One region of the Kluyvera sp. 142486 genome, then DNA from elsewhere that is predicted to be linked to it. Evidence: predicted binding sites of a transcription regulator. Region 1 holds the regulator's gene; the other holds the start of a gene.
What was found. The regulator sigma-54, encoded in region 1, starts transcription at its own class of promoters, with help from an activator protein. The targets are predictions, from matches to a motif close to GTTGGCACANNTTTCGCTNT.
Positions count from the first base shown of each region.

Region 1 (3,108 bases):
ATGTCCACTATGCATCATCGTGAGTTTCCGTATCGGTGATGATTTGATACAGCTCTTCGTCGCTCTGCGCGGCGCGCAGACGACGGCAAATGGTTTTATCCGCCAGACGTTTTGCCACCAGGGACAGCGTGTGCAGATGGGTTTTGGTCTGGTCTGCCGGCACCAGGAGCGCAAAGAGTAAATCGACGGGCTGATTGTCGATAGCATCAAAGGCGATCGGGGTTTCCAACTGCACAAACACACCAACCGCGCGCAGCGTATCTTCTTCCAGCTTGCCGTGAGGAATAGCGATACCGTTACCAATACCGGTACTGCCCATCTTCTCGCGGGTCAAAATAGCTTCAAAGACCACCTGCGGAGGCAGGCTCAGCTGTTTTGCCGCCAGCTCGCTGATGATTTCCAGCGCACGCTTTTTACTCTGACAGTGCACAGCACTGCGGGTACATTCCTGGTTAAGGACATTGCTCAGTTGAAGAGCCGAATCGTTATTTGTCATAATTTCACCTAAGCATCGCCCGGTATGCGGGCATATCGGGCGACTGCTCGGACAATCAATGTTGTTTTAGTTTGTCTTTATGCTTGTTTAACTGTCTCGCCAGTTTGTCGATCAAACCGTCGATGGCGGCGTACATATCCTTGCCTTCCGCGCTAGCATGAAGTTCGCCCCCGTTAACATGCAACGTTGCATCCGAGATGTGCGTCAATTTCTCCACCTTCAACACAATGTAGACCTGATTGATCCTCTCGAAATACTGTTCGAGCTTAACGAATTTCGTATTCACAAATTCGCGCATCGCATCGGTAATTTCGACGTTGTGTCCAGTGATGTTGAGTTGCATAGTGTCTTCCTTATCAGTTGTGTCAAACCAGCTGTTTACGCTGGTTAGACGGCGGAATGGATAAAGACTCTCGGTACTTTGCAACGGTACGCCGTGCCACCATGATACCCTGTTCAGAGAGCATGGTGGTCAGTTTACTGTCGCTCAGTGGTTTTGCGGGGTTCTCCGCGGCAATTAATTTCTTAACCAGCGCGCGAATCGCCGTGGAAGAGGCTTCGCCGCCGCCCTCGGTACTCACGTGACTGGAGAAGAAATACTTAAGCTCGAAAATGCCTCGTGGGCTATGCAAATACTTTTGCGTGGTAACACGCGAAATCGTGGACTCGTGCATCTCGACGGTCTGGGCGATATCCGCCAGTACCATCGGTTTCATATACTCTTCGCCGAGATCGAAAAAGGCCTGCTGCTGTTCAACGATGCAGCGGCTGACCCGCAGCAGCGTATCGTTACGGCTCTCAAGGCTCTTAATCAGCCATTTTGCGTCCTGCAGGTTGCTGCGGATAAACTGGCTGTCGGCGTCGTTACGGGCGTTGTTGCACATTCCCGCGTAGTGTTGGTTGATCTGCAGACGCGGAATGCTGTCGGCGTTCAGCTCAACGACCCAGCGATCGCTCACTTTGCGCACCAGTACGTCGGGGATCACATACTCCGGTTCGCCGGTCTGGATCGATTGACCCGGGCGCGGATCCAGTGACTGAATCAGATCTACCGCCTCTTTCAACACGTCCTCTTTCAGTCGCGTGACGCGCATCAGCGAACGGAAATCATGGTTGGCGAGCAGATCGAGATGATCGCTGATAATCAAACGGGCTTCAGCGATACGCGGCGTAGTGGGGGAGAACTGGGAAAGTTGGATCAGCAGGCAATCGCGAAGATCTTTGGCGGCGACGCCGACCGGATCGAAGCGTTGGATCCGTTTGAGCACGGCTTCCACTTCATCAAGGCCAACCTCTTCGTCGCCAATGCCTTCAAGAATGTCTTCCACCGTGACGGTGAGGTAGCCGGTATCGTCCACCGCGTCGACTATCGAGGTGGCAATCGCCCGGTCAGTATCGGTGAACGGCGTCAGCTCAACCTGCCACATCAGATAATCCTGAAGCGACTGGGTAGTTTCACCCTGATAAACCGGTAATTCATCGTCCTGATAATCAGCGCCGGTCCCGGAAGGGGTTCCGGCGGTGTAGATTTCATCCCAGCTGGCGTCGAGCGGCAACTCTTCGGGCATATCGGGCTTTTCCAGCGCATCGACGCTGTCCAGCGTTTCGTTATCGACGGTTTCCTGAGTCTCTACTTCTTCGTGAAGATCGGTTTGCTCAAGCAGGGGGTTGCTCTCCAGCGCCTGCTGGAGTTCCTGCTGAAGTTCCAGCGTAGACAGTTGCAGCAGACGGATTGCCTGCTGCAGCTGTGGCGTCATGGCAAGCTGTTGGCTGAGCCTTAATTGCAAACCTTGCTTCATGTTCAGAACGAATATCTCCCGCTAACGTCGTAAACCACTACCCTATCAGAGTCTGAAGTCTTCCCCAAGATACACGCGTTTAACATGTTCGTCTTGTAGGATCTCCTGAGGGGTACCGTGGGCAATCAGGTGCCCCTGGCTGACGATATAAGCGCGTTCACACACGGCCAGCGTTTCACGTACGTTGTGGTCGGTGATCAGCACGCCAAGGCCGCTGTCGCGGAGGTGTTCAATGATGCGTTTAATATCGATAACGGAAATCGGGTCAACGCCGGCAAACGGTTCATCCAGCAGGATAAATTTCGGGTTTGCCGCCAGCGCGCGGGCGATTTCAACACGGCGACGTTCACCGCCGGAAAGCGCCTGGCCAAGGCTGTCGCGCAGATGCTCGATGTGGAACTCTTCCATCAACTCTTTGGCGCGGTCTTCACGCTGTTCGTTGCTCAGATCGTCACGGATCTGCAGCACCGCCATCAGGTTGTCGTAGACGCTCAGACGACGGAAGATGGAGGCTTCCTGCGGCAGATAGCCGATACCGCGACGCGCGCGGGCGTGCAGCGGCAGCAGGCTGATGTCTTCATCGTCGATGATGATATTGCCGGCATCACGCGGAACGATCCCTACCACCATGTAGAAGGTGGTGGTTTTGCCCGCGCCGTTTGGCCCAAGCAGACCCACAATCTCACCGGAATTCACGGTCAGACTGACATCTTCCACCACGCGGCGGCCTTTGTAGGCCTTCGCCAGATTTTTTGCAGTTAATGTCGCCATAACGAATTAGTTACTCTTCTTCTGTGCCGGAACCTGGTCCTT
Region 1 is NZ_JBKHUI010000006.1:152,417-155,524, reverse strand. Features, by position in the region: gene ptsN (PTS IIA-like nitrogen regulatory protein PtsN) at 8-496, opposite strand; gene hpf (ribosome hibernation promoting factor) at 552-839, opposite strand; gene rpoN (RNA polymerase factor sigma-54) at 862-2,295, opposite strand; gene lptB (LPS export ABC transporter ATP-binding protein) at 2,341-3,066, opposite strand; gene lptA (lipopolysaccharide ABC transporter substrate-binding protein LptA) at 3,073-3,108, opposite strand, start outside.

Region 2 (3,108 bases), on a different contig from region 1:
TCCGGTACGCGCAGACCGACGGTCAAATCTGCCACTTTATAGCCGATGAAGGCCACGACACCGGACCAGACGATGGTGATGGCGATGCTTTCAAGCTGCACCAGCACCTGATGGCTCATGGTCACGCCTTCTGCATAGCCCACACCGCCCAGCGCCGTAGAAGCGAAGATGCCGGTCAGGATACAGCCGATAATGCCGCACACGCCGTGAACACCGAACACGTCGCATGGGTCATCCACGCGCAGCCAGCGTTTCAGGGAAGTCACGCCCCACAGACCCGCCAGACCAACCACGATACCCAGAATCAGCGCACCGCCGACACCGATATAGCCACACGCTGGGGTAATACCGACCAGACCAGCAATCGCACCGGAACACGCCCCCAGCAGAGAAGGCTTACCGCGCAGCGCCCACTCGCCAAATACCCAGCCAAGGATCGCCGCAGCGGTTGCCACCACGGTATTCACAAAGGCCAGACCGGCAATTTCGTTGGCCGCACTGGCAGAACCGGCGTTGAAGCCAAACCAGCCAAAGTAGAGGATCGCGGTGCCGATAAATACCATCGGCAGGTTGTGCGGTTTGAACGCTTCTTTGCCAAAGCCCACACGTTTGCCAATCAGGTAAGCACCCACCAGGCCTGCAACAGCGGCGTTAATATGCACCACCGTACCGCCCGCAAAGTCGAGCGCGCCGTGGCTCGCCAGCAGACCGCCACCCCATACCATGTGCGCAATCGGCACGTAGGAGAGGGTCAGCCAAATCACCACGAAAATCAGCACTGCGGAGAAGCGAATACGTTCCGCCAGCGCACCAACGATAAGGCCCACGGTGATACAGGCGAAGGATCCCTGGAACGCAACGTGGATGTACTGATAGAACGAGCCCATCAGGTCAGTAATCTTAATATTTTTCAGCATCACCCAGTCGAAGCTGCCGAAGAAGCTGCCGCCGGTGCCAAAGGCCAGCGAGTAGCCGTAAACGACCCACAGTACGCAGACTACCGCAAAGGTCACCGCAACCTGGGTCAACATGGAGAGCACGTTTTTACCGCGGATCAGTCCGCCGTAAAACAGCGCAATCCCCGGGATGGTCATAAACAGCACCAGCGCGGTACACAGCATCATAAAGGCGTTATCGGCTTTATCGACCACCGCCGGTGCCGCCATCGCCAGACCCGGCAGCAGCGCCAGTGCGCTCAACCCCGTTTTTACCATTGTTTTTTTCATCATCTCGATCCCTATCACTGTGCTGGCTGGGAATTACAGCGCCGCTTCGTCGGCTTCGCCGGTACGAATACGGATTACGCGCTGCAGTTCGGCGACAAAAATCTTACCGTCGCCAATTTTTCCGGTGTAAGCGGCTTTGCTAATCACATCGACAACCTCATCGAGCTGATCGTCGGCGATAGCCACATCAATTTTTACTTTCGGCAGGAAGTTAACGCTGTATTCCGCGCCGCGATAAAGCTCTGCATGACCCTTCTGACGACCGAAGCCTTTCACTTCCGTCACCGTTAAGCCCTGAATGCCAATGGAAGACAGCGCTTCGCGAACGTCTTCAAGTTTGAATGGTTTAATTACCACGGTAACCAGCTTCATAGATCCCCTCCAGTCAGAATTCGGTAATGGCTACGAACACGTAAGAGGTAAAGCAAGGGGCATGCCAAAAATGAAAAACGCCCTGCTCTGCGGTGAAAATCAGGGTTTATGGCGGCAAGATGATGGGCGTTAAATGAAAAACGCACCATGCGGGTGCATGATGCGTGTTACAACAGCAATCTGTTAGAAAAATGCCTGACGGTGGTGCATTACGCGGTCAGCGCATCATCCTGGGCGCTGGCCGCCAGCTCTTCACCGGCCAGCTGTAGCTGATACATCTGCCAGTAACGCCCTTTGGCTTCAAGCAGTTGCTGGTGAGTCCCCTGCTCGACGGCCTGTCCACGGTGAAGCACCATAATGGTATCCGCTTCCACGATGGTCGACAGACGGTGGGCGATGACCACCAGCGTCGTGTGCTGGCGTACAGCGGCCAGCGCGTGCTGTATGGCGCGTTCGGTGCCGGAGTCAATGTTGGCGGTGGCTTCATCCAGGATCAGCACCTGCGGGGTCTCAACCAGCACACGGGCCAGCGCCAGTAACTGCTTCTGCCCGACCGACAGGTTGTTACCCTGCTCGCCCAGATGGGTATAGATACCTTCACTCATCCCTCGCGCCAGTTCGGCCAGCTGCACCGTTTCCAGCACCTGCCAAACCTGTTCTTCACTGATATCACGCCCCAGCGTGACGTTGGCAAAGAAGGAGTCAGCCAGCACTACCGGATCTTGTTGCACCACGGCGATGCCCTGTCGCAGCACCTGATGGCTCAGGCTTTGTAACGGACGGCCGCCGAGGCGGATTTCCCCGGAGTTTGGCGGGTAATAGCCCATCAGCAGGCTGGCAAGCGTACTCTTGCCGCTGCCGGTATGCCCCACCAGCGCCACAAAACTGCGTGCTGGAATAGACAGCGAAATGTTTTGCAGCACCAGCTTGTCATCGCGATAGGCAAATGAAACATCGTCGATATCAATATCGCCGCGCTCCAGCGGAGCAATGTCCGTTCCATACTGCTGGCGCGGGCGGTCCATCAGTTCAAACACGCGCTCACCGGCCACCACCGCCTGCTGTAACATCGACTGCTGAGTGGTGAGTTCAATCAACGGCTCGTTCAGACGCCCCAGATAGCTGATAAACGCATACAGCACGCCGACCTCAATGGAACCCTGCGCGCTAAAGCCGAACAGCATCAGCAGGCCGCACAGCACCAGCGAAGAGAACAGGCTCAGCAGCGGGCGCAGCAGGAAGCCGTCCAGACGCAGCGTTTGCATACGCGCCAGATAGTGTGAACGGCTCACATCGCCGATCCGCTCGCCAAAGCGCACCTGCTGGCGGAACTGCTGAATCACGCTCATGCCGTTGATGACTTCGTTGAAGCCATCGTTAATATCCGCCAGATAGGCGCGAACGCGGCGCACAATCGGCGTGCTGTAGCGTTGATAAATCACCATCACGATCATCACCGCCGGGAAGATAGCGATCGCCACCAGCGCCATACGCCAGTCGAGGCTGAACA
Region 2 is NZ_JBKHUI010000002.1:136,554-139,661, forward strand. Features, by position in the region: gene amtB (ammonium transporter AmtB) at 1-1,226, opposite strand, end outside; gene glnK (P-II family nitrogen regulator) at 1,260-1,598, opposite strand; gene ACLGE8_RS02920 (SmdB family multidrug efflux ABC transporter permease/ATP-binding protein) at 1,808-3,108, opposite strand, start outside.
Region 2: the regulator sigma-54 is predicted to act here: its motif matches at 1,648-1,667, upstream of glnK (P-II family nitrogen regulator).